DNA from 4 places in the Kribbella sp. NBC_00382 genome. Region 1 is predicted to be linked to each of the others. Evidence: riboswitches for the same ligand, from Rfam matches in the RefSeq annotation. Region 1 holds a riboswitch; each other region holds the start of a gene.
The links. Region 1 has a riboswitch for cobalamin ahead of OHA70_RS15060 (ABC transporter substrate-binding protein). Riboswitches for the same ligand answer to the same signal wherever they lie in the genome.

Region 1 (7,860 bases):
TTCCTCGGCGGCATGGTCGGTTACGTGGCGCTGCCGTTCCAGCTGTACCAGCTGACCGGCTCGAACTTCGCGGTCGGCGCGATGGGCCTGGTGACGATCGTTCCGCTGGTCGTCTTCGGCCTGTACGGCGGTGCGCTGGCCGACCACGTCGACCGCCGCAAGATGCTGATCGCGACCGGTATCGCCCAGGCCCTCATCTGCGCGCTGATGCTCAGCAACTCGTTGCTGGCCCACCCGCAGGTCTGGCTGATCTACGTCTGCGGCGGGCTGAACGCGATCGCCACCTCACTCCAGCGGCCGAGCCGGGAGGCGCTCTTCCCGCGGGTGGTCAAGCACGAAGAGATGGCCGCCGGCGTGGCGCTGATGTCGCTGACGATGCAGATCGGGCAACTCGCCGGTCCCGCGCTGGGCGGCGTACTGGTCGGCACGGCCGGGGTGACCTGGGCTTTCGCGATCGAGCTGACCGGTCTGGTGATCGCGACCTGCCTGTACGCCGGGCTCGGGTCGTACAAGTCGAGTGAGCACAGCAAGCCGCCGAGCCTGCGCGGGATCGGCGAGGGCATCGTCTACGCCTACCGGCGCAAGGACCTGCTCGCCACCTACTTGGTCGACATGGTCGGGATGTTCCTGGCGATGCCGATCGTGTTGTTCCCCGCGTTCGCGACCGACATCCTGAAGGAGCCGAAACTGCTCGGTCTCCTCTACAGCGCCGAGGCGATCGGCGCGATGTGCGCGAGCCTGACGAGCGGCTGGGCCAAGCGCGTGCACCACCAGGGCCGGGCCGTCGTCTGCGCGACGATTGTCTGGGGAGCGTCGGTCGGGATCGCCGGGCTGGCGCCGAACATCTGGTTCGCGATCGGCTTCTTCGCGATCGCGGGCGGCGCCGACATGGTGTCGGTGCTGTTCCGGTCGGTGATCTGGAACCAGACCATCCCGGACGAGATGCGCGGCCGGCTGGCCGGGATCGAGATGCTCGGCTACTCACTCGGCCCGCTCGGCGGTCAGGCGCGTTCTGGGCTGGTGGCCGACCTGACGACCGTACGGACCGCCATCGTCAGCGGTGGCGCGCTCTGTGTCGTGGGAGTCGTCGGTACTGCGGTCTGGCTGCGTGAGTTCTGGCGGTACGACTCGCGGACCGACGAACACGCGATCCGCGAGCGTGACCTCCGGGGCGGAGTACAACCCACGGGGTAGCTTCGGGAGCATGGTGCTGCTCTTCACCCTGCTCGGCATCGTGGTCCTGCTGATCGCCGTCGGCATTCACGACGTGGTCCAGAAGAAGCACTCGATCCTGCGCAACTACCCGGTCATCGGGCATCTGCGCTTCCTGCTGGAGAAGATCCGGCCGGAGCTGCAGCAGTACTTCATCGAGCGCAACTACGACGGCCGCCCGTACGACCGCGACACTCGTACGACCATCTACGCCCGGGCCAAAGGCACCAACGAGGAACAGCCGTTCGGCACCGAGCGGGACGTGAACGAGGTCGGTTACGAGTACCTGGTCCACTCGACCGTGCCGCGCCCGGTCGCGCAGGAGATTCCGCGGGTCAGGATCGGCGGGCCGGACTGCACTTCGCCGTACGAGATGGCGCTGCTGAACGTCTCGGCGATGAGCTTCGGCGCGATCAGCGCCAACGCGATCGAGGCCCTCAACCGGGGTGCGGCGCGCGGCGGGTTCGCGCACGACACCGGTGAGGGCGGGATCAGCCGGTACCACCGCAACGGCGGCGACCTGGTCTGGGAGATCGGCAGCGGGTACTTCGGAACGCGCGACGCCGATGGTGGCTTCGACCCGGACCAGTTCCGCGACAAGGCCGCCGACGACCAGGTGAAACTCGTCTCGCTCAAGCTCAGCCAGGGCGCGAAACCCGGCATCGGCGGGGTGCTGCCCGGGGCGAAGGTGACGGCCGAGATCGCGGCCGTCCGCGGCGTACCGGTCGGCAAGAAGGTCGTCTCCCCGCCGTACCATCAGGTGTTCTCGACGCCGCGCGAACTGGTCCTGTTCATCGCCCGGATGCGTGAGCTGGCCGGCGGCAAACCGACCGGTTTCAAGCTCTGCGTCGGGTCGCGGACCGATGTGCTGGCGATCTGCAAGGCGATGGTTGCCGAGGGCATCACTCCGGACTTCATCGTGGTCGACGGCGCCGAGGGCGGGACCGGCGCGGCGCCGCAGGAGTACGAGGACCACATCGGTACGCCGCTGACCGAGGGCCTGCTGACCGTGCACAACGCGCTGACCGGCGTCGGGCTGCGGGACCGGGTGAAGATCGGGGCCAGCGGCAAGGTCGCCACCGGCGTCGACATCGTCAAGCGGATCCTGCAGGGCGCGGACTACACCAACGCGGCTCGCGCGATGATGATGGCGACCGGCTGCATCCAGGCGCAGACCTGCCACACCAACACCTGCCCGGTCGGCGTCGCGACCCAGGACCCGCGCCGGATGCGCGCGCTCGACGTCGCCGACAAGACCAGCCGGGTGGCGAACTTCCAGCGCGAGACGGTGGCGTCCGCGATGCAGGTGATCGCGTCGATGGGGCTGGACGGGCCGGATCAGCTGGAGCCGCGGATGCTGCTCCGGCGGATCGACCACACCCGCACGGAGAGCTATGCCGACCTCTTCGAGCACCTTGCGCCGGGGCAGTTGCTGGCCGGCCTTCATGACGTGTCGAAGTCCTGGGCCCGGGATTGGGTACAGGCGGATCCGGATCTGTTCAGACCGTAGGGAGCCTTTGGTGAGCACTGTCGCGGAGTTGCTGGTCGAGTCGTTGGCCGACCATGGCGTGAGCTCGGTCTGGGGTGTGGTCGGTGATGCGCTCAACCCGGTCACCGATGCGATCCGGCGCGAGGACCGGGTGGAGTGGATCGGCGTACGGCACGAGGAGGCGGGTGCCTTCGCTGCTGGGGCACAGGCGTCGCTCACTGGTCGGCTGGGTGTGTGCATGGGGACGGTCGGGCCGGGGGCGATCCATCTGCTCAACGGCCTGTACGACGCGGCCAAGTCGCGGGTGCCTGTGCTGGCGATCTGTGGGCAGGTGCCGCGGGAGGAGATCGGCAGCGACTTCTTCCAGGAGGTCAACAACGATGTGCTGTTCGCGGATGTCGCCGTGTTCTGCGCGACGGTGTCCACTGCGGAGCAGGCGCCCGGGCTGATCGAGCAGGCAGTCAATGCGGCGCTGGCGGAGCGCGGTGTCGCGGTGCTGTCGATCCCTGGTGACGTGGGCGGTCTAGAGGTGCCGCACGGTACGCCGGTGCCGCAGTTCCTCGAGCCTGCGTCGCATACCGTGCCTGACGCGGCTGAACTGGAGAAGGTAGCGGCAGTACTCAACGCTGCCGACAACGTGACGCTACTGGTGGGCATGGGGGCTCGTGAGGCACTGACTGAGGTGCAGGAGCTGGCTAGCCTGTTGGCGGCGCCCACTGTGCTGACGCTGAAGGCCAAGGAGCGGTTTGAGGAGAACTTGCCGCAGGAGGTCGGGCAGTCGGGGCTGCTGGGTAATCACGCGAGCAAGGTGGCGTTCGACGGATGTGACGTGCTGTTCCTGGTGGGGACGGACTTTCCGTACCGGGAGTTCCTGCCGGCCGGGAAGACCGTCGTACAGCTGGATCTGCGGGGTGCGCACATCGGGCGGCGGGTGCTGGTCGACCATGGGCTGGTTGGGCACGCACAGCCGACACTGGCGTCGTTGTTGCCGCTACTGCAGCAGAAGACTTCCACTGGGCATCTGGACAAGGCACTGAAGTCGTACGCGGCTTGGCGGGAGCGGCAGGTGCAGTTCACCGATCCTGCGTTCGACCGGAAGCCCAAGGGGCTGCTGCGGCGCAAGGTGGACAACCCGGAGGCGCGGATCCGGCCTGAGCTGCTGGCGGCGGCTGTTGATCGACATGCCTCGGATGACGCGTTGTTCACGAGTGACACGGGGATGTCGACGGTCTGGCTGGCGCGGTATGTGCGGATGCGGGGCGAGCGGCGGTTGATCGGGTCGTACAACCTGGGGTCGATGGCGAATGCGATGCCGCACGCGCTCGGGTTGTCGGCGGTGGATCGCTCGCGGCAGGTGGTGGCGTTCTGCGGTGATGGTGGGTTGTCGATGCTGCTCGGGGATCTGATCACGGCGGTGGCGTACGAGTTGCCGGTCAAGCTGGTGGTGTTCAACAACGGGCGGCTCGGCATGGTCAAGCTGGAAATGGAGCAGGTGGGGCTGCCGGAGTACGGGACGAAGCTGGCGAACCCGGACTTCGCCGAGGTGGCCAAGGCGATCGGGCTGACCGGGATTCGGGTGGAGCGGCCAGGCGAGGTGGATGAGGCGGTCTCGCGGGCGCTGGGGACTGCTGGGCCGGTGCTGATCGACGTGCTGACGAACCCGGACGAGATCGCGATCCCGCCGGCGCCGACGGTGCACCAGGGGTGGGGGTTCGCGATCGCCAAGACGAAGGAGTTCATCGAGAGCCACGAGTAGTCTCTGTGACCATGCGTACTCGCTTGGTGGTGGCTCTGCTCGGCAGTACTGCGTTGTTGGCCGGGTGTGGCGGTCCTGGGGGCGAGACGGCGCCCAGCGTGCCGCCGCTGGTCTCGGTGAGCACTACGCCTACTGAGTCGCCTACCCCTACGCCGACGGATACGCCGAGTACGCCGCCTAGCTCCAAGGTGGCCGACACCCTGTGCGTGCGGATGAACCAGACGCTCGTCCAGTCGACGCTGGGTGTGCCGGTGGTGCGGATCCACCCGACGCAGGTGCCGGCCGAGTTCGGCTTCCCGACGTACGACCAGTGCCAGCTCGACCTGAGCAGGACTCCGTCCGGTCCGGTACTACGAGTTGGCACGTCCGTCTTCTTCGCGACCCCCGCGGACCTTGCGGCGGCTCGCAAGGCCTACGACGCGACGAAGGGCGAGCCGGCCAAGCCGGTGACGGTCGGGCAGGGCGGGTTCGGGAACAGCCGCTTCATCGTGTTCCTGGCCGATGGCAAGCTGCGCAAGATGAGTGGGCCGCCCGCGACGCTGGCGAAGTACGTTGTACTGGCCCAGGACGCAGCCCAACAAGCCGAGGGTCTCCCAGAGCCCGCGCCCTTCATCACCCGCCCAGAATGCGAGCGGGGCACCACAGTCGCCGCGAAGGTGATGGGCGCCGAAGCTACGGTCCGCCGCGACAGCGAAACCGCCGCCGGCGACATCGTCTGCGGCTGGATCACCAAGACCCGCGTCCTCTACTCCACCGTCCGCCGAGTAGCCGACGCCCAAGCAGTCATCGCCCCCATCAGCAAAGCCACAACTTCCTTCCCCATCCCCCTAGGCGACGAGGGTTACGTAGACACCGCCACCGGCCGCTCCGTCATCCGAGTAGGCACCGACAAGCTGATCGACCTGGTCCCCCTCCCCGCCGGCACCACCGACAAAGACAACATGGTCACCTTCGCCCTAGCCATGTCAGGCCTCTACACCCGCTGACCCCGGCTTCTGCGACTGGGTTGCAGGTGGGTTACGGTTGGCGCGTCGTGGTGTTCGGGAAGCCGGTGGGATGCCGGCGCGGCCCTCGCCACTGTGAGCGGGATGTTCTTGGGTGATCTGGAGACAGAGACCACTGGCTGAGGTTTGGCTGGGAAGGTCAGCCCTGGGATGAGGTTCCCGTCAGCCAGGAGACCGGCCACGGCGTGTCACACCGTCCACGAGGTGCTGGAGGCGCGCGTGAAAACGCTGGTTGCTGCTGTCGTCGTACTGTCCTTGGTCACCGGCTGTGGGGGTGCGGCCGACGCCGGGCCGGGTGCAGGTGCGAATGCGATCACGGTGAAGAACTGTGGGATCGACGTGACTGTCGACGGGCCGCCGAAGCGGGTGTTCGCGGCCTATCAGCCGGCCATCGAGATGGCGCACGCGCTGGGGATCTCGGACCGGCTGGTCGGTACGGCGTATCTGGATGCCGAGGTGTTGCCGCAGTACGCCGCCGCGCAGAAGGACGCGAAGTACTACAAGAACCTGCCGAGTCGAGAAGAACTGCTCAGCCAGAACCCGGACTTCGTGCTCTCCGGCTTCAACGACGTGTTCGGCGGAGGCGGCAGCGACGAGAGCTTCGGCAGCCGCAAGAGCCTGTCGGACCTCGGCGTGCAGACCTGGATCTTCAGCCCGCTCTGCCCGACCGCGGACGGCAAGGGCGACGAGGCGATCGACCCCTCGACCGTCTCGATGAACAACGTGTACGCCGATCTGCGCGACCTCGGCAAGCTGTTCGCTGTCTCCGACCGCGCCGAGCAGGTGATCGCCGACCAGCAGCAGCGGATCGCCGCCGTCGAGGCGAAGGTCAAGGGCGCCGACAAGCCGACCGTCGCGATCCTGCGCCCCGGCCTGGAGGGCGGCGGCCTGACCGTGTCGGGCGGCCCCGACTTCGGCACCGTGCTGATCAAGCAGGCCGGTGGGGTGAATGCCTTCGCCGACCTGACCTCGAAGCGGAACGTGAAGATCAGCATCGAGGAGTTCATCAAGCGCGACCCCGACTACGTCCTGATCAGCGGCTGCTGCGACGCCTCGCTGACCGAGGCCAAGGTCCAGCCGGACGTCCAGAAGATCCTCGGCAATCCGGCGTACGCGAACCTCAAGTCGGTCAAGAACAGGCACGTGTACCCGTGGCTGTTCGCCCACCACTCGGCCGGTGTCCGCGGCGCCAACTCCACCGAACTGATCGCGAAACTGATCCACCCCGACCTGGTCAAGTGAAGGCTCCGGTCGCGATGGCCCCGGTCGCGTGAAGAGCGGTGGCGCGCGGGCGGCCGGCCTGGCTGTGGCCTGCGTCGTCTTGCTGGGTGCGGTGTTGCTGTCGTTGGTGGCCGGCAACCAGTGGTTCGGCCCGCACGACGTCTTCGTCGCGGCCGCCGACTTCACCGGATCCGACACGGACCGGGTGATCCGGTACCTCCGTTTCCCCCGTACTGCCGCAGGCCTACTCGCCGGGGCAGCCCTCGGCCTGGCCGGCGCCGTGATGCAGGGAATCACCCGCAACCCGTTGGCCGACCCGGGAATCCTCGGCGTGAACGCGGGTGCCGCACTGGCCGTCGTCGCCGCGATCGGTTTGCTCGGCGTCCAGTCGCTCACCGGGTACGTGTGGTTCGCGATGGGTGGCGCTCTGATCGCGACCGTCGTGGTCTATCTCGTCGGCTCGGTCGGTCGGGGTGGCGCCACCCCGATCAAGCTCGCATTGGCCGGGGCCGCCCTCTCCGCCCTGCTCGGATCGGTGACCTCGGCCATCACCTTGCTCGACCTCTCCACCCTCAACGAGTTCCGGTTCTGGGTCGTCGGTTCGTTGACCTTGGCAACCAGTGCGATCGTTGCCCAGGCCTTGCCTTTCATTGCCCTAGGCATCCTCTTGGCGTTGACTCTCGGTCGATCGCTCAACCAGTTGGCTCTCGGCGAAGACCTGGCTGTGACCTTGGGGACCAGGATCGGTCTGGTTCGCGTACTGGCAGCCCTCGCCGTCATGCTGCTCGCCGGTACTGCGACCGCGATGGCCGGACCGATCGCCTTCATCGCCCTCGCTGTGCCGCATGTGGCGAGAGCTCTGGTCGGTGCTGACTACCGGTGGATCCTTCCGTGGTCACTCGTTCTGGCGCCGACTGTTCTGCTGCTCGCGGACGTGGCCGGAAGGCTAGTAGCACGACCCGATGAACTGCAGGTCGGCATCGTCACTGCGCTGATCGGTGCTCCGCTGTTCATCGCCCTCGTCCGCCGCCGCAAGCTGGCCGAGCTGTGAAGGCGATCCGGATCGGCCCGTTCTCCACCCGGGTCGACGTCGCCGGCATCGTGGTCGCGACGGTCGCCTGGGTGGCCGCTCTGGTGATCGCTGCCATCTCGCTCACCCTCGGCGACTACGAGATCCC
Region 2 (7,860 bases), 3.1 Mb from region 1:
CCAGCTGGATCGCCCCAACCCCTTGCAGCACAAGATCCCGCGCTACTTCCACGCCTAGCTCGACAGCCTCATCCACTGTCCGTGCAGGACGCCACAGCACTCCGTAGTCGGCAGCAGGCTTCTCAGTACCAACCTGTACTACGAGCGCATCCGCCTGCTCCAGATAGCTGGCAGCCGCGACCTCAGCCACGATCATGCGAACCACCTGTGCACCTACAGCCCGTACTACGCCTGTCGCCGCAGCAGCATCCCCAGCAATCACGGCACTGGGCTCCACACCCGGCAACCCGCGCTGTCCCCATGACTCCTGGTGCACTGCCCACGACAGCGGCCTCCGAGCAGCCCAGCCGCTCCTCACCAGCTCCGGGGCCGCAGCGAACTCCACCACGTGACCAATACAGAGGTACCCGACCAGCTCAACGTGCGAAGGCAGATCCAGTACCGCTGCGACCTCACCAGGCTCGAAGAAGGACACCCAGCCGACGCCGAGCCCTTCCGCGCGTGCTGCCAGCCACAGGTTCTGGATCGCGATGGCCGCGGAGAACCAGGTGGTCCGTGGATCCGCATGCCGACCCAGTACGTGCCGGCCACCTCGCCCTGGGTCACAGGTGACGGCGATGTTCAGCGGAGTGTCGAGGATCGCCTCGATCTTCAACCCGTCGAAGGAGCTGCGCCGGTCGGCGGGTAGTGAAGCCGCAAAGGCGTCGCGCTGCGCAGAGGCGAGGTCATGGATCTTCCGCCGGGTAGCGACGTCCTTGATCAGCAGGAAGTCCCACGGCTGGCTTAGGCCGACACTAGGTGCCCGATGTGCCGACTCCAGCACTCTGGTCAGCACGTCATCGGCAATAGGCCGGTCCAGGAACCCACGCCTCACATCACGCCGCTCTGCCAGTACCCGGTGAACTACGTCCCGCTCCCCCACCGCATACCCAGGAGCAGGTGTCACCCCCGCGGCCGACGCCTCACCGGCTGCGCCCGCCGCGCCACCGGCCGTCTCTGGCAGCCGGCCGACGGCGACGGTTGCTCGCGCCGAGGCCTGCTTCGGTAGTACGAGCTCGGCGCCGCTGAGGATGACAGCTGCCTCGGCGACGCTCGTAGTACCGGCCAGGCGGTCGACCTGCTCGCTGGGAGTCGGTACTGGTTGCTGAGAGAGCTCCAGCTTGGTCGCGGTGAACAGCGTCGCTCCCAGTGAGGCCACTAGTCGCTGCAGACCGGGCTCTGTCTCCTTGCCGTCGACTGTGACCACTTGGCTCACGGTTGCCGGCTGCAGCGAGACCAGCGCCGAGTCCACGAGGTCACGGAGCTCCCGGTACGACGTACCGGAGCGTAGGCCGATGCCTAGGATGAGGCTCACTTCTCCAGCCCCGCGTGGACTCGTGCGGCCGCCACGAACCTGGCCGGGACGTCGGGCGTGGCCGTCCAGTGCAGGTGGAGGTAGGAGGCGTGGATCTGGGCTCGCGCGAAGCCCTCCTGCTTGCCGCCCGGTAGGTACCAGGCGGCCGGGACGTCCTCGTCGAACTCCACAGTGGTCCGGTGGAACTCATGCCCGTGCACGCGGCGGCCCTCGTCGAAGATCGCCGTCGTCGAGGCGGCGATCGCGGTGCGGTAGCCGAGGGTGAGGCGGCTCGTCATCTGGCCCTTGGCGGGGAGGACGCCGGTGAGTTGGTGGCCGTCGAGTTCGCGGCACAGGTACAGGAGGCCGGCGCACTCGGCGACGACCGGCAGGCCGGCGGCGATCTCGGCAGCGACCTGGTCGCGGAGCGCGACGTTGTCGGAGAGCGCTTCCGCGTGGAGTTCCGGGAAGCCGCCGCCGAGGTACAGCGCTGATGTTGCCTCAGGCAAGGATTCATGCAGCGGGTCGAAGGTGACGACGTCGGCGCCGGCGGCGGTCAGCAGCTCGGCGGTCTCGGTGTAGCGGAAGGAGAAGACCGGGCCACCGGCCACGGCGATCACCGGGCGGCCTTCTTCGGCCGGGGCCACCTCTGCGGCGGGATCCCAAGCGATCACATCGAGCGGAGTGGCCGCACGTGCAGCGGCGACAAAGGCTTCCAGGTCGACGCCTTGCTTCACCAGTTCGGCGGCGGCGTCGACTGCCGTCACGGCCTGCTCGCGTTGCTCGTCGGCGGGGATGAGTCCGAGGTGCCGACTGGGAACGGTCAGCCGGGTATCGCGACGCAGTACACCGAGAACCGGTACGCCGGTTGGCGCAACCCCTGCCCGCACTTCGGCCTCATGCCGGTCGGAGCCAACCTTGTTGAGGATCACCCCGACAATGCGCACGCCGGTGTCGAAAGCGACGAACCCCTGGACGACCGCGCCAACACTGCGACCGGCCGCCGATGCGTCCACCACCAGCACGACCGGTGCCTGCAGCAACTTGGAGACGTGGGCGGTCGACGAGTACCCCTCAGTGCCCAGCGCGCCGTCGTACAGGCCCATCACGCCCTCGACGATGGCGATGTCCGCGCCCACGCTCCCATGTGCGAACAGCGGCGCGACCCGTTCTTCACCCGACAGCATCGGATCGAGATTGCGCCCCGGCCGTCCGGTCGCCACCGCGTGAAAGCCCGGGTCGATGTAGTCCGGCCCGACCTTGAACCCGGCCACCGTGTGCCCGGCCCGCCGCAGCGCAGCCATCAATCCGACCGCAACCGTCGTCTTACCCGCGCTGGACGACGGCGCCGCGATCACCACCCGTGGAATCACCACTCGATGCCTTTCTGGCCCTTCTGGCCGGCATCCATGGGGTGCTTGACCTTGGTCATCTCGGTGACCAGGTCGGCGGCGTCGAGCAGCTTCTGGTGAGCGTTGCGGCCGGTGATCACCACGTATTGGTGGCCCGGGCGGTTGGTCAGCGTCTCGACCACCTCGTCGACGTCCACCCAGCCCCACTTCATCGGGTAGGTGAACTCGTCGAGCACGTAGAGGTCATGGGTCTCGGCGGCGATCCGGCGCTGGATCTCGCGCCAGCCCTCGAGCGCGTCGGCGGCGTGGTCCTCCTCGGTGCCGGCCTTGCGGGACCAGCTCCAGCCCTCGCCCATCTTGTGCCACTCGACCGGGCCGCCCTCACCCGTTGCCTCATGCAACTTCCCGAGGGCCCGGAACGCGCTCTCCTCGCCGACCTTCCACTTCGCGCTCTTGACGAACTGGAAGACGCCGATGTTCCAGCCCTGGTTCCAGCCGCGCAGCGCCATCCCGAACGCGGCGGTCGACTTGCCCTTCATTTCACCGGTGTGCACCATCAGCAGCGGCCGGTTCCGGCGCTGCCGGGTGGTCAGGCCGTCCTGCGGTACGACGGTTGGCTGTCCCTGCGGCATCAGGCGGCGCTCCGATCGGTGACCGCGCGAACAAGATTGCCCGCGGCAACTTCTCCCAGATCCAGGTACTCCGCGCCGAGATCGGCGGCCAACTCCCCTGCTAGTCCCAGCCGGACTCCGCGGCGCGGCTCACAGTCGACCACGACCGAAGCGATCCCCTGCTGCCCGAGCCAGCCAGCGGCCTGCTTGGCCCTGGCGAACGCCTTGTCACCGGCAGTTGCGCGACCGTCGGTGACGAGGACGAGCAAGGGACGCCTGCGGGGATCGCGGATCGCGGCGATTCGGAGTACGTCGGAAGCCTTCAGCAATCCCTCGGCCAGCGGGGTGCGACCGCCGGTGGGCAGGGACTCAAGACGCCGCACTGCGGTCTCGACGCTGCCCGTCGGCGGGAGGGCGACTGTTGCCTCGGCCCCGGCGAAGGTGACCAGGCCGACGGTGTCGCGGCGCTGGTAGGCATCGAGCAGCAGCGAGACGATCGCTGTTTTGACCTCGGTCATCCGCTTCTTCGTCCCCATCGAGCCGGACGCGTCCACACAGAACAACACGAGGTTGCCTTCGCGGCCCTCACGAACGGCGAGCCGCACGTCGGAGGCGCGGACGGCAAGGCCGCCACCCGAGCGGGCCAGACCAGTACTGCCGGGGCCGGCGCTGGTGCTGCCGGGGGCAGTGCGACCAGGGCCGGTGCTACCGGGGGCAGTGCGACCAGGGCCGGCGCCATCGCGATCGGCGCTGCCGGGGAGTGAGCGGCCGCGGGCGTGTTGGTGGGGGGCGGCGGCGCGGATGGTGGCGAGGAGGTGGGGGCGGCCGGATTCTCGGCCGGCTCGGGGGCGGTCGCCGACGACGCGACCGACGTCGGTGAGCGCTTTGGAGCGCCGGCCGGCGACGCCTGCGCCGGCTGATTGCACGCTCAGGAGGCGGGCTTTGTACGGCTCGGAGCTGGCAGCGACCTCGCCGATCGGTGCCGGACCGGGGAGAGCGCTCCCCGGGTTCTTCGTCTGGTCCGGATCGGAGGCGTTCGTCGGCGGTTGGGTCGCGTCGGGGCGGTCGAGTTCGGCGTCGGTGTTCGGCGCGCGGTCGGTGTCGGTCGGCGGGGTGTTGTCGGGGTCGTCGCCGTTCGAGTCGCCACCATCCGGGTTCCCGCCGGGCGGGCCGTCGGGACCGCCGTCTGGGTCGTCGTCGGGGTCGTCGTCCGGTGGGGTGCTGTTTTGGATGGCTTGTTCTAGTTGGTCGTCGTCCAGGCCGGGGGCGTCGAAGGGGTTGCGGCGTTTGCGGTGTGGGAGGGCTAGTTTGGCGGCGGCTCGGACGTCCTCGACCTCGACGACAGTCCGGCCCGACCAGGCAGCGTGCGCGACCGCAGTGCGGGCGGTGACGAGGTCGGCGCGCATGCCGTCGACGTCGAAGGAGGCGCAGATCTCGGCGATCTGGCGCAGCGCGGCGTCGGTGAGGATCACGTCCGCCAGACGGGACTGGGCTTTGACGATGCGCTCGGACAGTTCGGCCTGCGCACCGGCGTACCGGTTGATGAAGGCAGTCGGGTCGGCCTCGTACGAGAGTCGCGCGCGCATCACCTCGACCCGTACTGCGGGGTCGCGGCTGGCGACGACGTCGACGGTCAGGCCGAAGCGGTCGAGGAGCTGCGGGCGGAGTTCGCCTTCCTCGGGGTTCATCGTGCCGACCAGGACGAAGCGCGCCGGGTGGGTGATCGAGACGCCGTCGCGCTCGACGGTCGCGCGGCCCATCGCCGCGGCGTCGAGCAGTACGTCGACCAGGTGGTCGTGGAGAAGGTTGACCTCGTCGACGTACAGCAACCCGCGGTGGGCGGCAGCCAGCAGACCCGGCTCGTAGACGGTCACGCCCTCAGAGAGCGCTCGCTCGAGATGGAGGGAACCAAGAACACGGTCCTCGGTCGCGCCCACGGGCAGCTCGATCAGGCGGGCCGGACGGGCCTGAGAGCTGAAGTCTGACGGGTGCGGACCGTCGGGGCAGGTCGGGTCGGGGTTGGCTGGGTCGCAGGAGAAGCGGCAGCCTTCGATGACGTCTACGGCGGGGAGGATCTCGGTGAGTGCCCGGACCGCGGTGGACTTCGCCGTGCCCTTCTCGCCCCGGATCAGCACGCCCCCGATCGCCGGCGAGACCGCAGCGAGAATCAGCGCCAACTGGAGGTCGGACATGCCGACCACCGCTGTGAAGGGGAAACCAGCAGTCAGGCGCTGGCCGACGGAAGCGGCGGGCGGGCGCTGGCCGACGGCGGGGGCGGGCGGGCGCTGGCCGGCCGGAGGCGGCGGCTCGTTGCTGTTCGAGGGGGTTGATCCGGTTGGAGCAGACCGCATGACGGGTGGTGTCCCTTCGTCCCGCGGGTGTCCACGCCCGCCTCGGCACTTGGCACGCCGGGCGCGCGGAGAGCGCTCCCTGGCGGACGGCAGCAGATGTCCTGGCTTCCGGGAACGACCCCGGTCACAGTGGCGGGACCGCCCCGGAATCCGGCCGTCTCAGGCCGTCACCGGTGTTCCTCCACTACCGTCCCGGCGATCATTCCACACCAACCACCCCGCGTACGGCCGGGAGCCCTGTGGCGATCTTCACCGCCCCAAGCGTCCACCATTTCGGGGGTTATCCACTCAAGTGGTGGGTTGCCACCCTGTATGCACGGGAGGCAACCCACCGGCTCGGGGGTTAACCACCGAAATGGTGGGCGCTCGCGTGGCGGCGGGGCGGTGGGCGCTCGCGTGGCGGCGGGGCGGTGGGCGCTCGCGTGGCGGCGGGGCGGTGGGCGCTCGCGTGGCGGCGGGGCGGTGGGCGCTCGCGTGGCGGCGGGGCGGTGGGCGCTCGCGGGGCGGTGGGGCGGTGGGGAAGGTGGGTGTGGCGGATGTGTCAGTTGGTGAAGGCGGCTGAGAGGTGGGTGGCGGCCGAGTCGCCGGGGAGTTCGCCGACGCCGGTGATCGGGGTGACGGTGATGTACCCGGCGAGCAGCAAGGCCTCGTCGGTGTCGGTCTCGGTCGGGGGCTCACGCAGTACCAGGCCGACCACCGGCTCCCCCGTCGGCGCCTTCTCCAGCACCAGCCGGGACCGGTCATAACCAACGAGCCGCGCCCAACGAGCGCCCTTCAGCTCAGCGATCGGTACGTCGGGAACGTTGATGTTGATGACCGTGCCCTGCGGCTGCTCCAGCAGCCAGGAGAGCGCTTCCGCCGCGACCGCGCCCGCCGTGTCGAGGTGCTGCGGGTCCTCCGAGTCGATGCTGATCGCGAGCCCCGACAACCCTTGGCTCGAGGCGGTCAGCGCGGCGGCGACCGTACCGGAGTGCAGGATCGGGCCGATGTTCTGCCCGTTGTTGATGCCGGATACGACCACATCAGGCGACGGCCCGTACGCGCCCAGCCGGGCGAGTGTGACGGCCAACGCCGGCGTCCCGTCGATCCCGATGAACCCGTTCTCACCGGTCTTCGACGCGACCGCCTTGCCGATCATCCCGGCGCGCGAGCTGCCGACGCCGCTCTGGTCGTCCCACGGCGCCACCACCTGCACCGCATGGCCGAGGCCCTCCATGGCCGCAGCGAGCGCCTGGATCCCCAGGGACTCGTAGCCGTCATCGTTGGTGACCAGGACTCTCAGCTGTTCGGGCGCCATGCGTCCACCCAATCACACCCTGGCCGTCGCCGCGGCCGGATGTCTCAGCCGCGATCCTCGATGTCACCTTCTGTTTCCAGAACCGCAGTGCGCAGGGTTTCCAGTGCTTCCTCGGTCGGCTCGGCCCACAATCCACGCTGGGCGGCCTCGAGCAGCCGCTCGGCGATCCCGTGCCGCGCCCAGGGGTTGGACTTGCGGAAGAACTCGGCGATCTCCGGGTTCGCGACGTACTCCGTGGTCAGCGTCTCGTACATCCAGTCGTCGACCACGCCGGCCGTGGCGTCGTACCCGAACAGGTAGTCCACCGTCGCCGCCATCTCGAAGGCGCCCTTGTACCCGTGCCGCTGCATCGCCGCCATCCACCGCGGGTTCACCACGCGGGCCCGGAAGACGCGCTTGGTCTCCTCTTCCAGGCTCCGAGTCTTCACCTGGGCCGGTACTGCGGAGTCGCCGATGTACGCCTTGGGGTTGGAACCGGTCAGGTGCCGGACCATCGCGACCATGCCCCCGTGGTACTGGAAGTAGTCGTCCGAATCCATGATGTCGTGCTCGCGGGTGTCCGCGTTCTTGGCCGCGACCTGGATCCGAGCGTAGGCCCGCTCCATCGACGGGCGAGCCTCCGCGCCGTCGAGGTCCTTGCCGTACGCATACCCGCCCCAGACCGCGTAGACCTCTGCCAGCTCAGCATCGGTACGCCAGTTGCGCGCGTCAACGAGCGGCAGCAGCCCAGCGCCGTACGAGCCGGGCTTGGACCCGAACACGCGCGCGGTCGACGAGCGCATGTCGTTGCCAGCAGCAACATCAGCGTCGACGTGCGCCCGGAGGTAGTTGCTCTCGGCATCCTCATCCAGCGCGGCGACTGTCCGGACCGCTTCGTCGAGCAGCGAGACGACATGCGGGAACGCATCCCGGAAGA
Region 3 (7,860 bases), 3.1 Mb from region 1:
GTACTGCGACGCCCGGGTTCTCCAGCATGGCAGCCTCGTCGACGCCGAAGGTCTGGCCGAGCGCGGCCCGCAACCCGGGCACGGCGCCCGAGACGCCACCCCACATCTGCTGCGCACGCAATACCGCGAGAACGAGGTTGACCCGTGCCTCGCCGTCCGGCCCGCCGCCGAGGATGTGCAGCCCGTCGCGGATCTGGACGTCCTTGATCTCGCAGAGGTAGCCGTCGAGGTGCAGGACGAACTCGTCGAACTCCTCGTCCTCCGGCTTCTCGGACGTGTGCAGATCATGGTGCAGCTGGGCGGCCTGGATCAGGGTCCAGATCTGGGCGCGCAGGGTCGGGACCTTGTCCGGGTCAAGCGCCGAGACCGTCGCGTACTCGTCAAGCAGGTACTCCAGCTTGGCCATGTCGCCGTACGTCTCGGCGCGCGCCATCGGTGGTACCAGGTGGTCGACGATCACCGCATGCCCGCGGCGCTTGGCCTGCGTGCCCTCGCCGGGGTCGTTGACGATGAACGGGTAGACGAGCGGAAGGTTGCCCAGTACGGCGTCGGGCGCGCAGTCTGCGGCCATACCGATGCCCTTGCCCGGCAGCCATTCCAGCGTGCCGTGCTTGCCGAGGTGGACGACCGCGTGGGCGCCGAAACCGCCCTCTTCTACGGGCGCCTCGAGCCAGCGGTATGCCGCGAGGTAGTGGTGCGACGGCGCCATGTCCGGGTCGTGGTAGATCGCGACCGGGTTCTCGCCGAATCCGCGGGGCGGCTGGATCATCAGTACTACGTTGCCGAACTGGAGCGCCGCCAGAGCGATCGCCGGCTCGGGGCCGGACTGGTCGACGTACAGGGAACCGGGTGCCTCACCCCACGCCTCGATCATTGCTTGCTGCAACGTTTCGGGGGTTTTGCCGAACCAGTGCTGGTACGTCGAGAGCGGGATCTTCGCGACTGCGCTCGACAGCTGCTCGTCGGTCAGCCAGTCGACATCGTGACCGCCGGCCGCGATCAGCCGGTGGATCAGGCCGTCGGCGCCGTCAGCGCCCTGGAGTTCGTCGAGGTTGAGGTCGGGGCCGAGGTCGTAGCCGGCGTCCTTGAGCTGGCCGAGGATGACGACCGCTGAGGCCGGCGTGTCGAGGCCGACGGCGTTGCCGATCCGGGCGTGCTTGGTCGGGTACGACGAGAGTACGAGCGCTAGCTTCTTGTCTTTGGGTTCTACGTGGCGGAGCTTGGCCTGGGCTACTGCGATGCCGGCGAGCCTGGCGCAGCGCTCCTCGTCGGGTGCGTAGCTGGCGATGCCCTCGGCGTCGTACGCCTTGAAGGAGAACGGGATGGTGATGAGGCGGCCGTCGAACTCGGGGATCGCGACCTGGGTGGCGGCGTCGAGCGGGCTGATCGCGGCGTCGCTCTCGAGCCACTGCTCCCTGGTCGAGGTCAGCGCGAGGCCTTGAAGGAGAGGGATGTCGAGGGACGCGAGCGCGCCGGCGTCCCAGGAGTCGTCGCCGCCAGCTGTTGCGTTGGAGGCGACGGTGCCGCCTGCTGCGAGGAGGGTGGTGACTAGGACGTCACATTCCTTGAGCAGGGTGAAGAGGTCGGCGTTGTCTTCGTGCGTGGGGTCTAGGCCGCGCAGCGTTCCGCAGTACAGGGGAAGGGGCTGGGCGCCGGCCTGCTCGATCGCGGTGGCGAGGGCGTCGACGAAGGCGGTGTTGCCGGAAATCTCGTGGGCGCGGTAGTAGACGATGCCGACTACTGGCCTGTGGTCCTTGGCGAAGGTACGGCCGGCGCGGATCCCGTAGGTCGGGAGGGTTTTGGGTGGGTCGAACTCGTCGCCGGTGAGCAGGATGGTGTCTCGGAGGAAGCCTGCGAGGTTTTGGAGGTTTTCGGAGCCGCCCTCGCGGAGGTACGCGAGGGCCTCGGTGACGGCGCCGGCGGGGACGGTCGACATCGACATGAGCTCGGCGTCGGGGGCTGCCTCGCCGCTCAGTACGACCGTGGGGATGCCCGAGGAGATGACGGCGTCGAGACCCTCCTCCCAGGCGCGGCGACCGCCCAGCAGGCGGACCACTACGACCTCGACGCCGTCAAGCAGGGTGGGAACGCCATCGAGCTCGACCCGGGCCGGGTTGGCGACCTTCCAGCCGGCTTGCGCTTGCGAAGCGGCCAGCAAGTCGGTATCGGCGGTGGAGAGCAGCAAAAGGTTCGCGGGCACGCGCGGCCGGTCCTTCCTCGGGGTGTCCACGCCCCAGGTGGCAGGTACGACAGCAGCAGTTCCTGACTCCCGGGTCTACCCCGGTCACAGTGGCGGGACCGCCCCGGACTCACACCGGGTTCCTGCATCAGCCGTCGATGACATCGCCGACTCTAGTCGACGGAGATGTACTCCCCCATGGCCAGGCTCCCGCTCGCTCCTCCATCGCTCACCCGCCCGACGCTCCGATCAGTCAACTCGGCGGAGGTACTGGCCGGTGAGGCTTTGTTTGATATGTGGGAGGAGGGCGGGGGTGGTGGCGGCGACGATTTGGCCGCCTTGGGTGCCGCCGCCGGGGCCTAGGTCTAGGACGTAGTCGGCGTTGGCGATCATGTCCAGGTCGTGTTCGATGACTATGACGGTGGCGCCGGCGGTGATGAGGCGGTCGAAGACTGCTAGGAGGACTCGGATGTCGGCGGGGTGGAGGCCGACGCTCGGTTCGTCGAAGATGAAGAGGGTGCCTTGCTGGGGCTTCTCGAGGTCGGCGACGAGCTTGAGGCGTTGGGCCTCGCCGCCGGAGAGGGCTGGGGTTGCCTCGCCCAGGAGGAGGTAGCCGAGGCCTACCTCGTCGAGGGTGCGTAGGCGGGCTTGCATCTTCCGCAGGGTGGTGAACTTTGTGCGGGCCTGTTCGACGTTCAGGGACAGGGCTTCGGCCATGGTCAGGCCGTCGAGGGTGATCGTGTCGGCGTCGGGGCTGTAGCGGCGGCCTTCGCACAGGGGGCAAGGGATATCGACGTCGGGGAGGAACTGCACGTCCAGGGAGATTTGGCCGGTACCGTCGCATTGGGGGCAGCGCAGGCTGCCGGTGTTGTAGGAGAAGTCCGCTGCTTTGAGGCCACGCGCCCGCGCCTCGGGGGTGGCGGCGAAGGCCCGGCGGAGGTCGTCGAGGACGCCGCTGTACGTCGCCACGGTGGAGCGCACATTGCGCCCGATCGGGACGGCGTCGACGATGACGGTACGGTCGATGCCGCCGGCATCCAGGTGCCGTACATGCTTCGGCGCGTGGCCGGTCAGCGCCGCGGCGAGGCTATCGAGTACGAGCGTCGTCTTTCCTGAGCCGGATACACCGGTGACCGCCGTCAGCCGCAGCAAGGGGAACGAGGCTTCGAGAGCCTGAAGCGTGAAGCGGGGGCCGGTCTCGAGGCGGATCCGGCCGTGTTCGAAGACGTCGTCGAGGGGCACGCGGGGGCGGATGACCGTCCGCTCCTGGCCGCTGAGGAAGCCGCCGATCACCGACGTGGGCGACTTGGACAGGTCCGCGACGGTGCCGGTGGCAACTATCTCGCCGCCGTGCGCGCCGGCTCCCGGGCCGATCTCGATCAGCCAGTCGGCATGGCGCAGTACCCGGACGTCGTGGTCGACGAGGACCACGGAGTTCCCGGTCTCGACCAGGCGGCGCGCGACCGTCATCAGGGCGTCGATGTTGCTCGGGTGCAGCCCGATGGACGGCTCGTCGAGGACGTAAAGCAGGCCGGTCGCGCTGCTCCGCAGAGTACGGCTGAGCTGTACTCGCTGCAGCTCGCCGGTCGAGAGCGTGCGCGACGCCCGGCCGAGCGACAGGTAACCGAGTCCGAGCCCGAGGAGGTGTTCGGCGGTCGGGGTGAACGCGTCGACGATCTGCTCCGCCATCCGGGTGAGTTCGGTCGGCGCGGCCGCCGGCAACGAGCGGACGAAGTCGGTCGTACGGTCGAGGCTCCAGGTCGAGACGACGTCGAGCGTGACGCCGTTCAGGGGTACCGATCGCGCGCGTTCGTTGAGTCGGGAGCCATGGCAGGCCGGGCATTCGGCGACGTGGACGAAGCGGTCGAGGCGGGTGAGCGACTTCTCGCTCTGGGCGTTGGACAGCGCGTCCTCGATCACCCGGTTGGCGTTGCGGTAGGTCGCGTTGAGCTCGAAGGCGTTGCCTTTCTTGCTCGTGACAACAACTGTCCGCTTGGTCTCCTCGCCGTGCAGCACGATCTCGCGTTCGGCCGGCGTCAGCTCCTGGAACGGCACGTCTACTCGCACGCCGAGCTGGGCGACCACCTGAGGCAGGAGGCCGGCGCCGAACGAACCCCAAGCAGCCACAGCACCGTCGGCGATACTGAGCGATTCGTCCGGTACCAGCGAATCCTGGTCGATCTGCCGCGTCTCGCCCGTGCCCGCGCATGTCTCGCAGGCGCCATCGCTGTTGAACGCGAACGACTCCGCACCCGGTACTGCGAAGCGCTCGCCGCACTCAGGACAGGTGAGATGCGCGGTCGACGCGATCTCGAGCGTCGGCTTCACGCGATGGCCGTTGGGACACAGGTGCTCCCCCAGCCGCGAGTACATCAAGCGCAGCGAATTGAGCAGCTCCGTCGCGGTGCCGAACGTACTGCGAACACCCGGTACTGCGGGACGCTGGTGCAGCGCGATCGCGGCCGGCACCCCGTCAACGGCGTCGACGTCCGCGCGAGCAGCCTGTGACAGCCGCCGACGCGTGTACGAGGACAAGGCTTCGAGGTACCGGCGCGAACCCTCCGCATAAAGCACCCCCAGCGCGAGCGACGACTTGCCCGACCCGGACACGCCGGTCAGCGCGACGAGCTGCCGCAGCGGCACGTCGACGTCGACACTCTTCAGGTTGTGGACCCGGGCACCCCGTACTGCGACCTGCTCGCCCCAATGCATGTGGTCATCGTAGGTTGGCAATCATCAGGTTCAGCGTGAAGTCGAAACGTTCATGGCCCATGCCGGCCGTCAGCTGGAACGCATGGCGCCGGATCTGGGGGAACTGATCGGCGGGCAGCGCGCTGAACCGCTCGACCAAATCCTTGCGGCTGACCACCCAGTCCTCATGCTGTGCGACCAGCGAACGCTCCAGCGCGTAGGCGCAGGTATAGAGCCAGAGGGCATCGATGGCCCAGGCTGCCGTCTGCGATTCGATGCCGCCGGCAAGCAAGATGGCCAGCATTCCTTCGTTGACGCGTAGGACGTCGAGATTGGTGGAGACCATCGCCAGGGCGGCGCGGGAGATGCCGGGGTACTTCAGGTACTGGTCGCGGGCCTGGGCGCAGACGTCGTGGATCTGCTCGCGCCAGGCCGACCGGTCGGGTGTTGGTAGTACCAGCTGGGAGCAGAGCCGGCCGATGATCAGCTCGTCGATGTCCGCTTTGTTGACGACGTGCGCGTACAGCGAGGCCGGCCCGGTGTTCAGGACGGCGGCGACGCTCCGCATCGTCAGGGCGTCGTACCCCTGGGTGGCGACGACCTCGAGCGCCGCGTCGGTGATCCGGTCGACGGTGATCGGGTCTTTGCGCCGGGTCTGGCGGACCGGCGCTGCGGCCGGCTGAGCGTGGCGGGCGGCACGGCGTTCTCTCGGATCGACTGGCATGTGACCGACCCTACAGTTGACACGAACAATGTTCCAAGCGTAGAACTTAGTTCGTGACTATAGAACAACGTTCGTTAGAAGCGTCGAGTATCGCTCCGTTTCCTCTGCGCCAGGCCTGGCTCGTCCTCGCCGTCGTCTTCATCGCCGACGTGATGGACGTGATCGACTCGACGATCGCCAACCTGGCCGGCCCATCCATCCGCGCCGACCTCGGCGGTAGTGAGACGACCCTGCAATGGGTCCTCACCGCCTACACCGCCGCCTTCGCGATCGGCCTGATCACGTCCGGCCGACTAGGTGACCTGTTCGGTCGCCGCCGGCTGTTCCTGCTCGGCATGACCGGCTTCACCCTCGCCTCGCTCGCCTGCGGCCTGGCCCCCGGTGTCGCCTTCCTGATCACCGCACGCATCCTGCAAGGACTGTTCGGCGCCGTGATGATCCCGCAGGGCTTCGCGATGGTGAAGGTCGTCTTCCCACCGCAGTTGCTGCGCAAAGCACTCATCCCGTTCGGTCCCGTGATGGGACTCGCGACCGTCGCCGGACCGATCCTGGCCGGCTGGTTGCTGCACCTCGACCTGTTCGGCAGCCAGTGGCGCTCGATCTTCCTGATCAACGTGCCGATCGGCATCGTCGCCCTGGCCCTCGCCTGGCGAATCCTGCCCGCCAAGACCGGTGAGGACGAGACCGCCCGACTCGACCTCGGCGGCGTCGCTCTCCTCACTCTGTCCTCGGCGCTGCTGATCATCCCGCTGATCCAAGGCCGCGAACTCGGCTGGCCACTGTGGACCTACCTGTCGATGGCCGGCTCAATCGTCTCCTTGGCGCTGTTCGTCGCCTCCGAACGACGCAGCAAGCACCCAGTGATCACGCCCTCGCTGTTCACCAAGCGCAGCTTCGTCGCCGGCCTCGCCATCACCGGCGCCTTCTACGCATCCCTGAGCGGATTCCAGCTCGCGCTCAATCTGCTTCTACAGCTCGGCCTGCACTGGACCCCGCTGCACACCAGCCTCACCCTGATCCCCTGGGCGCTCGGCAGCGCCGTCGCTGTAACGCTCGCCGGCGCCGTACTCGCCCAGAGAATCGGCCGCGCCACTCTGCATCTCGGCCTCGGTATCGCAGTCATCGGCCTGATCGTCTTGTGGTGGACCGTCGCGAACACCCACCTCACCTCGTGGACGCTGGCTCCGTCGCTTCTGCTGATCGGATTCGGCACCGGCCTGGTGTTCGTCCCGATCTTCGACTTCATCCTCGGCGCAGCGACCGCCGAAGAAGTCGGTACCGGCGCCGGCATGCTCAACGCCGTCCAGCAGTTCTCCGGCGCCATCGGCGTCGCGGCCCTCGGCACCGTCTTCTTCGCCCGCGTCAACCACGGCGGCGCCATCCCCTTCAACCATGCAGGCGAACTAGTGATCGCCCTCGCTGCCGTCTTCTTCAGCGTTACCTTCGCCTTGGTCTGGCTCCTCCCGAAGCGGAGCGCCTAGGCAAGTCGGTCGGCGAACCAGCCGATCACGTTCGGCCAGAAGTAGAACGCCTTCTCGCCACCGGGAACCAGCGTCATCTCGACGCTCACCCGGGTCCCACCCTCGAAGGACTCGAAGCGGACCTCCGTCTCGGTGTCGTCCACCGAGCTGCGATAAGCCATCAACTTGCCCGGCTCCCACTCGGTGATCTGCCCCATCTCGAGGACATCCTCGGCACCGGCGGCATCGGCGTACCGATAGACCTCGAGGATCCGGCCGCCGACGCCGGGCTCGATCTGCATCCCGATCGCGCGGTTGGCATCGAAGAAGTTGATCGGCCCGCGGACCCACCACAGGTCGATCTCGTCGGTGAAGACCCGGAACGCGGTGTCCGGATCGGTCGCGACCTCGACCACCGCGGACGCTGACTGCTTGACCATCGTCATTTCTCCTGTTCGATGTGTCGCTTGAATGCCCCCAACTGCTCCTGCCAATGCGCCTGTACCTGATCGAGCCACGCCTGTACCGCGACCATCGGCTCCTGCCGCAGCCGGAACACCCGCAGCCGCGCGTCATCCGGCACCCGCTCGTCGTCGATCAGCCGGGCGGCCAGCAAGATCCGAAGATGGCGGCTCATCGCCGGCGCCGACGCCCCGGTCGCCACCGCAAGCTCCCCAGCGCGCCGAGGCCCCTCCCCTAGCAACCGAACGACCTGCCGCCGCGTCGGATCAGCCAGTACCTCGAAGAAGCGATCAACCTCGTCGTCCATGGATTAATAGTTACATCGGCAGTTAACTATTCGCAAG
Region 4 (7,860 bases), 1.6 Mb from region 1:
GTCGACGGCGGCCACCACGACCAGACCTTCCGGCGAAGCGACCCGGTCATGCCAACGGGTCAGCCTCGACTTGATCTGCTCCGCGGCGAACGACTCGTCGAAGAACTGCGCATACGCCGCCTCCCAGGAGGCCGCATGCACGACCCCGACCCCCTCACCGTCCGCCACCGTCGCCTGGCGTACCTCGATCATCCACCCAACCCCTTCTGGTTAGCCCGCAAGTGCCTTGAGTGCCAGCGAGAGCCGTTCGGTCATCCAGTCGAGCTCGCCGGTGGTGATGACGAGCGGCGGCGACAACCGGATGGTCGAGCCATGCGTGTCCTTCGCCAGTACGCCGTACTCCGCAAGCTTCTCGCAGAGCGCCCGCCCGGTCCCAAGCGCCGGATCCAGATCCAACCCAGCCCACAACCCATGCACCCGCAGCCCAGCAAGCCCCTGCGCCCGCAACGGCTCCAGCCGGTCGCGCAACTCCTGCTCCATCGCCAGCGCGTACGCCTGCAACTCACCCGGCTCGAGCAACTTGATCACCGCCCGCCCGATCGCCACCGCGAGCGGGTTCCCACCGAACGTACTGCCGTGCGTCCCAGGCGTGATCACATCCATCACCGCCCGATCGGTCACCACGGCCGACAACGGCATGATCCCGCCCCCGAGCGCCTTCCCAAGGATGTAGACATCCGGTACGACGCCCGCCCGCGAACTCGCAAACGTCGCACCGGCCCGCCCAAGCCCCGACTGAATCTCGTCGGCCATCATCAACACCTGGTTCCGGTCGCACACCGAGCGAACCGCCGCCAAATACCCCGGAGGCGGTACGACGACCCCCGCCTCGCCCTGCACCGGCTCGATCAGGACGGCGACCGTCGTCTCGTCGATGGCGGCCTCAAGCGCCGCCGCATCGCCGTACGGAACAGACCGGAAGCCCGGCGTATACGGCCCGAAACTGTCATGCGCCTCGGCATCGCCGGAGAAGCTGATGATGCTGATCGTCCGCCCATGGAAGTTGCCATCAGCAACGATGATCGTGGCCTTGCCATCAGGCACGCCCTTGACCAGGTACCCCCATCGGCGGGCCAGCTTTAGCGCGGTCTCGACCGCCTCGGCGCCCGAGTTCATCGGAAGTACCGCATCCTTGCCGGACAGCGCAGCCAACTCAGCGCAGAATGGCCCAAGCTGATCATGGTGAAAGGCCCGGCTGGTCAACGTGACCCGCCCGAGCTGCTCCGTAGCCGCAGCGACCAGCGCCGGATGCCGATGCCCGAAGTTGAGCGCCGAGTACCCAGCCAAACAGTCCAGATACCGCTCGCCGGATGTGTCGGTGACCCACACCCCCTCCGCTGTCGCGACGGTAACGGGCAACGGGTGGTAGTTGTGCGCGCCGTAGCTGTTCTCCAGCGCCATCGGATCAGTCACGGATCAGCCTCTCGGTCGCAAAGCCCAGACGCCCAGAGCCTAGGGCCCAAGGCGGCTCAGGCCGAGAGCGCCCATCAAATTGTCCGACATTCGGGCAATCTGGCCGCCATGACAAGGCCATCACAACAGCTCCAGCACCAGACGCGGCCGAGCCCACGTCACCCGGCCGCGCGGCTCCAGCAATCCCACCCGCGTCGCGCCCATCGCGAGATAGAACCCTTCCGCCGGCGGGTGCGACACGATGTGGATCCGCCGCAGCCCGAGCGCCGCGGCCTCGACCCGCAGGTCGTCCATCAAAGCCCGCCCGACTCCTGCCCCCTGCCGATCGTCCGCGACGAACAGATAGTCCAACTCACCTTCGCCGGGCTCACCGCGGCCCGGGATCTCCAGCGTGTAGAAGCCGGCGACTCCACGCTCGTCCTCAGCCACCCGGGCCGGGTTCTTCGCCAGGTAGGCGGCATCGATCGTCTGCTCCACGATCACCGCCCGGTACTCGCCGTCATACGCAGCGGAGGTTCTCGCCAGCTGGGTGAGTACCGGTCCGTCCGCCGCGACGGCCGCCCTCAAGGTCAGTGTCACGGTGTGCATGTTATGCGACTCAGTCGCAAAGAGGGAAGACTGGGACCAGCCTTCCGACAAAGGCTGGTCCCAGTCGGTTCAGGAGGGCGAGAGGGTGTCCCGTACTTCGCGCGCCGCGCCGACGAGGTTCTGCAAGGAGTCGCGAACCTCCGCCCAGCCGCGCGTCTTCAACCCGCAATCGGGGTTGACCCAGAGCCGCTCAGGCGGGATCGCGGCCAGCCCCTTCTGCAGCAGCGAGACGATCTCCGGCGTACCGGGCACCCGCGGCGAGTGGATGTCGTAGACCCCAGGCCCGACCTCACGCGGATAGCCGGCCGACCCCAGTTCGTGAGCGACCTGCATATGCGACCGGGCCGCCTCCAGGCTCGCCACATCGGCGTCCATCTCGTCCAGCGCGTTGAGGATGTCGCCGAACTCGACGTAACACATGTGAGTGTGGATCTGCGTGTCCGCGCGCACCCCACTCGTCGTCAGCCGGAACACCTCAGTACCCCAGGCCAGGTACTCCGCCCGGTCCGCCTGCCGCAGCGGCAACGTCTCGCGCAACGCCGGCTCGTCCACCTGGATCACCGCGGCACCGGCCGCTTCGAGATCGTTCACCTCGTTCCGCAGCGCCAGCGCGACCTGCCGAGCCGTGTCGCCAAGCGGCTGGTCGTCGCGGACGAATGACCAGGCGAGCATCGTCACGGGACCGGTGAGCATGCCCTTCACCGGACGGTCGGTCTGCGACTGCGCGTACTTCCACCACCGAACGGTCATCGGCTCCGGCCGCGAAATATCACCCGCGAGCACCGGCGGCCGCACATACCGAGTGCCATACGACTGCACCCAGCCGTGCTGCAGCGCGAGGTACCCATCCAGCTGCTCGGCGAAGTACTGGACCATGTCATTGCGCTCGGGCTCCCCGTGCACAAGCACATCCAGCCCGGCCTTCTCCTGGAACGCGAGCACCTCCCGGATCTCCGCCGCGATCCGCTCGTCGTACTCCGGTACGCCGATCCGCCCGGCGCGCAGCTCAGCCCTTGCCGTGCGCAACTCATCGGTCTGCGGGAACGACCCGACAGTAGTTGTCGGCAGCAACGGCAACCCAAGCCGCGCGCGCTGTACAGCGGTCCGCTCGGTGTAGGGCGCAGAGCGCAGGCTGTCGGCCGCCGTCACCGCGGCGACCCGGTCGCGGACCTCCGCGCGGTTCGTCAGTGGCGAGGAGGCCCGCGAGGCCAGCGCCGCACGGTTGGCGGCCAGCTCGTCCGCGATTGCCTCCGTCCCCTCGGTGATACCGCGCTTGAGGACCGCGATCTCAACCGTCTTCTGACGCGCGAACGCCAACCAGGGAACGACTTCCGGGTCGAGGTCGGTCTCCGCACTGACATCCAACGGAACATGCAGCAGAGAGCTCGACGAGCTGACATCGACCCGGCCGGCGAGGCCCATCAGCGTCGCGAGAGTGGCCAGCGACTTGGTGAGGTCGTTGATCCAGATGTTGCGGCCGTTCACGACCCCGGCGACGAGGCGCTTGTCGCGGATACCGGCCACTGATGCGAGCGCGTCGAGGTTGGCGGCGGCCGGCCCGGTGAAGTCGATGGCCAGGCCTTCTACGGGTGCCTTCGCGAGTACCGGGAGGGCTTCGCCGAGGCGGTCGAAGTACGAGGCGACGAGCAGCTTCGGGCGGTCCGCGAGTCGGCCGAGCGTCGCGTAGGCGCGGGCCGTGGCGTCCAGCTCGTCGGCTGTACGGTCCTGGACGAGCGCCGGTTCGTCCAGTTGCACCCATTCGGCTCCGGCGGCACGGAGGTCGGCGAGCACCTCGGCGTACACGGGGAGGAGTTTGTCGAGCAGGGACAGCGGTTCGAAGGCGACGCCGGGTGTGGGCTTGGCCAGCAGGAGGTAGGTGATCGGGCCGACGAGGACCGGGCGGGCCTTGAGGCCGAGCGCGACGGCTTCTTGGAGTTCGCTGACCTGCTTGGCGGAGTTGGCCGTGAAGACGGTATCGGGGCCGAGCTCGGGGACCAGGTAGTGGTAGTTGGTGTCGAACCACTTGGTCATTTCGAGCGGCGCGACCTCTTGGGTGCCGCGCGCCATCGCGAAGTACCCGTCCAGCGGGTCGGCCTCGACGGCCGCGCGGTGACGCTCGGGGATCGCGCCGACCAGGACGGTCGTGTCGAGGACGTGGTCGTAGTACGAGAAGTCACCGGTGGGGATCTCGTCGATGCCGTCGGCGGCGAGTTGCCGCCAATTGGCCGAGCGGAGTTCCCGAGCGGTCTGCCGGAGGGTGTCAGCGCTGACGCTGCCCTTCCAGTAGCCCTCGATGGCCTTCTTCAGTTCACGGTTCGGGCCCTGCCGGGGATAGCCGTACACGGTGGCCACGGACTGCGTAGTCAAGAGTCTCTCCTTCGTGAGCTCGTCTTGAAGAGATCAAGGGCCACGAAGGGGACAGCACACGGGTGACTCGGACCAGCCACGCGCACGCCGACCTGCCCACGAGGTCACCGAGATCACCACGGGCGCACGGGGCGCCAATGGGCAGTGGCAGGTCTTCGGACTCGTGGGCTCGCCTGTTGCCAGACACCTACTGGCCGTCGCTTCCCAAGCCCTCTCGGGCCCAGTGCGTATGACGGCGGTCGTTCCCACTCACCGCTGCGGGGCAGTCCCGGATTCACACCGGGTTCCCTCTTACGACGTCCTACCTGGCGGGCAGGACGAACCAACTGCAGCCACCACCCTACGTGCTGCGCTGGCCGCCCGCTCGGCGAGTTCCGCGATCTGAGCGTCGGTGATCACCAGCGGCGGTCCGAACAGGATCAGGTCTCCGTTCACCCCATCGGCACATCCGGTGGAGTGGTAGAGCAGGACGCCATCCTCCTTGCCCGCGGCGACGATCCGTTCGGCAAGACGGTCAGCTCGCGGGTACGGCGCGCGAGTCGACCGGTCGGCGACGAACTCAACGGCGCACAGCAGACCCAGACCACGGATGTCCCCAACGGCAGGGTGATCGCCGAGCGCTTTCTCCAGGGTTGCCTTCAGCAGGGCGCCCTGGTGCTCAGAGGCTGCGATCAGGTCGCGATCCTTGAGGACCTTGAGTACTGCGTGCCCAGCCGCCGCGCCGACGACGTGGTGCGAGTAGGTGAAGCCGTGCGTGAACCCGGCGATCTTCTCGTGGACTTCACCACTGCAAGCAGCGAACCCAAGCGGCCAATAGCCGGACGCTGCACCCTTCGCGGCAACCAGGATGTCCGGCCGCACACCCCAATGCTCACAGGCGAACCACTTGCCGGTCCGCCCGAACCCGGTCATCACCTCGTCAGCAATCACCAGTACGCCGTACTTCCGGCAGACCGCCGTAATCGCGGGCCAGTAGTCGTCCGGCGGGACACATGCGCCAAGTGCCGCACCGGAGATCGGCTCGGCGATGAATGCCGCAACTCGCTCGGGGCCCTGAGCAACTATCAGCCGCTCCAAATGATCCGCGTGTTGTTGCCCACTGAGCGAGGATCGGTATTCATAGGGCGTCGTGGTGTGCACGGCCGATCCCAACCAGGGAAGGTAAGGCGCCTTCAGTCCAGCCCGGCCCGAGACGTCCAGCGCGCCACGAGTATTGCCGTGGTACGCGCCCTCGCGACCGATCACCACCGACCGGTCCTCACCACGCGCTAGGTGATAGGCACGAGCCATCTTGAGTGCGGTCTCGACCGCCTCGCTGCCACCCGACACCGGATAGACGAACGGATCGTCCATCGGCAGCAGCGGCGAGAGCTCCGCGATGTAGTCCTCCAACGCGGCGGACGTGAAAGCAGTGCCGTGCGCATAGGCCACCAGCTTGGACTGCTTGGCGATGGCGTCCCCGACCTCTTCGACACCGTGCCCGATGCCGACCACGATCGCACCGCCCGAGCCGTCGAGGTACCGGCGGCCGTCGGTGTCGAAGAGCAGTGCGCCGGTGCCCCGGGCAACAACCGGAAGGTCGTTGCCCGAGGCCCGAGAGAAGACGGCCATCGTTATCCGGCCAGTGCGGCGCCGAACAGCTCCAGCGCGGTCTGGGCCTGAGCGGCCGTCACCACCAGCGGCGGCGACATCCGGATCGAGGTCTCGCCACACTCGAGCACGAGCAGCCCGCGCTCGAACGCACGCTGCTGAACGGCATTGGCCTGCTCGGCGGTCCGGAACTCGACGCCGATCATCAGGCCGAGCCCGCGGACGTCGACGATCTGCTCGGGGAACTTCTGCTGCAGCTCGCGCAGTCCGGTCATCAACTGCCGGCCGATGGTGTCGGCGTTGGCGAGCAGCCCCTCCTCGTGGATCACCTCGAGCGTGGCCAGCCCGGCGGCGCACGGGATCGGGCTACCGCCGTACGTCGAGCCGTGGGCGCCGGCCGGCCAGCTCTCCATCAGCTCGGCGCGGGCCATGAACGCACCCAACGGCAGGCCGGAGGCGAGACCCTTGGCGCTGATCAGGACATCCGGCTCGACGTCCTGGTGCTCGATCGCCCACATCTTGCCGGTACGTCCCGCGCCGGACTGCACCTCGTCGGCGACCAGCAGGATGCCGTACCGATCGCAGAGCTCGCGCAGCCGTGCCATCCACGCCGCCGGCGGGACGATGTAGCCGCCCTCACCCTGGATCGGCTCGACGAAGATCGCCGCCACCTCGCTCGGCGAAACCTGGTAACGGAAAAGCGTGTTCTCCAGGTAGTCGAACGTCGCCTCCTCGTCGTGGACGGGAGCCCCCGTGATCGGGTCCCGCCCGTTGAACGCGTACGGCGCGTGCAGCACGCCGGGCAGCAACGGGCCGAATCCCTTGTGGTACTTGGCCTTCGACGCGGTCAGGGTGACCGCGCCCATGCTGCGGCCGTGGAAGGCGCCGAAGAAGCTGATCACGTACGGGCGTCCGGTCGAGTACCGGGCGAGCTTGAGCGCCCCTTCGACCGCCTCGGCGCCGGAGTTGCTCAGGAACACCCGGACCGGATCGCTCATCGGCGCCGTCGCGGCCAGCGCCGAGCACATCTCCGAGTAGATCGGCAGGTAGAAGTCGCTCGCCGAGTAGTGCAGCAGGGTCTCGGTCTGCTGCTTGACCGCCTCGACGACGCGCGGGTGGCAGTGGCCGGTCGAGTTGACCGCGATACCGGCGTTGAAGTCGAGGAACAGGTTGCCGTCGGCGTCCTCGATCGCGAGTCCGTGGCCGCGCTGCGGGACCAGCGGGTAGGCACGCGGCAGCGAGCGGCTGGTGATGGCGAGATCGCGCTCGACGATGGCCGCGGAGAGCGGGCCGGGCAGTGCGGTCCGTACGTCCGGGACCGAGCGGCCGGCCAGCCAGTCGGGCGTGGCGGATGCCTGGGCTGACTGGTCTGCGGGGAGGGTCGCGGTCATCGGGTTACCACCGTTCGGGATTGTTCGCGCAGGAACTGCTGGACGTAGTACAGGCCGCCGCCGGCCTTGCCGGAGGTACCGGAGCCCTTCCAGCCGCCGAAGGGCTGGACACCGGGCCAGGCGCCGGTGGTCGCGCCGGCGGCACGGTTGACGTAGACGACGCCGGCCTCGATCCGGTCGAGGAACTCGTCGACCTCGGCGTCATCGGCCGAGAAGAAGCCGGCGGTGAGGCCGAGCTCGGTGTCGTTGGCGAGGGTGAACGCCTCGTCGAGCGAGTCCACCGGGACGACGGCGACGAACGGGACGAAGAGCTCGTCGCGCAGCAGCCGGTCGTCCGCCGGCAGACCGGTGACGACGGTCGGCTGGACGTAGTTGCCGTCGATGACGTTGCCGCCGGCCACCACCTTGCCGTGCTCGCGAGCGTGCGCGACGGCGGCCAGGTACCGCTGGACTGCCTTGGGGTCGATGACCGGGCCGACGAAGGTGTCGCGGGCGGTCGGGTCGCCGACGA

Region 2: linked by a shared signal. The riboswitch ahead of OHA70_RS29250 (magnesium chelatase subunit D family protein) and the one ahead of OHA70_RS15060 (ABC transporter substrate-binding protein) in region 1 are both predicted to bind cobalamin.
Region 3: linked by a shared signal. The riboswitch ahead of cobN (cobaltochelatase subunit CobN) and the one ahead of OHA70_RS15060 (ABC transporter substrate-binding protein) in region 1 are both predicted to bind cobalamin.
Region 4: linked by a shared signal. The riboswitch ahead of metE (5-methyltetrahydropteroyltriglutamate--homocysteine S-methyltransferase) and the one ahead of OHA70_RS15060 (ABC transporter substrate-binding protein) in region 1 are both predicted to bind cobalamin.

Annotation. Positions count from the first base shown of each region.
Region 1 covers NZ_CP107954.1:3,069,342-3,077,201, forward strand. The annotation lists gene OHA70_RS15040 (MFS transporter) at 1-1,194, shown strand, start outside; gene OHA70_RS15045 (FMN-binding glutamate synthase family protein) at 1,205-2,722, shown strand; gene OHA70_RS15050 (thiamine pyrophosphate-dependent enzyme) at 2,733-4,457, shown strand; gene OHA70_RS15055 (hypothetical protein) at 4,469-5,443, shown strand; cobalamin riboswitch at 5,475-5,658, shown strand; gene OHA70_RS15060 (ABC transporter substrate-binding protein) at 5,681-6,703, shown strand; gene OHA70_RS15065 (FecCD family ABC transporter permease) at 6,732-7,733, shown strand; gene OHA70_RS15070 (FecCD family ABC transporter permease) at 7,730-7,860, shown strand, end outside.
Region 2 covers NZ_CP107954.1:6,145,217-6,153,076, reverse strand. The annotation lists gene bluB (5,6-dimethylbenzimidazole synthase) at 1-1,354, opposite strand, end outside; gene OHA70_RS29260 (cobyrinate a,c-diamide synthase) at 1,351-2,706, opposite strand; gene cobO (cob(I)yrinic acid a,c-diamide adenosyltransferase) at 2,703-3,317, opposite strand; gene OHA70_RS29250 (magnesium chelatase subunit D family protein) at 3,317-5,488, opposite strand; cobalamin riboswitch at 5,722-5,851, opposite strand; gene surE (5'/3'-nucleotidase SurE) at 6,189-6,944, opposite strand; gene cobN (cobaltochelatase subunit CobN) at 6,989-7,860, opposite strand, start outside.
Region 3 covers NZ_CP107954.1:6,136,709-6,144,568, reverse strand. The annotation lists gene cobN (cobaltochelatase subunit CobN) at 1-2,200, opposite strand, end outside; cobalamin riboswitch at 2,235-2,370, opposite strand; gene OHA70_RS29235 (excinuclease ABC subunit UvrA) at 2,429-4,891, opposite strand; gene OHA70_RS29230 (TetR/AcrR family transcriptional regulator) at 4,896-5,594, opposite strand; gene OHA70_RS29225 (DHA2 family efflux MFS transporter permease subunit) at 5,648-7,075, shown strand; gene OHA70_RS29220 (hypothetical protein) at 7,072-7,494, opposite strand; gene OHA70_RS29215 (ArsR/SmtB family transcription factor) at 7,497-7,823, opposite strand.
Region 4 covers NZ_CP107954.1:4,663,757-4,671,616, forward strand. The annotation lists gene OHA70_RS22570 (GNAT family N-acetyltransferase) at 1-192, opposite strand, end outside; gene rocD (ornithine--oxo-acid transaminase) at 211-1,401, opposite strand; gene OHA70_RS22580 (GNAT family N-acetyltransferase) at 1,534-1,992, opposite strand; gene metE (5-methyltetrahydropteroyltriglutamate--homocysteine S-methyltransferase) at 2,071-4,368, opposite strand; cobalamin riboswitch at 4,498-4,711, opposite strand; partial or broken gene OHA70_RS39795 (aminotransferase family protein) at 4,789-5,979, opposite strand; gene OHA70_RS22600 (aminotransferase class III-fold pyridoxal phosphate-dependent enzyme) at 5,982-7,349, opposite strand; gene OHA70_RS22605 (aldehyde dehydrogenase family protein) at 7,346-7,860, opposite strand, start outside.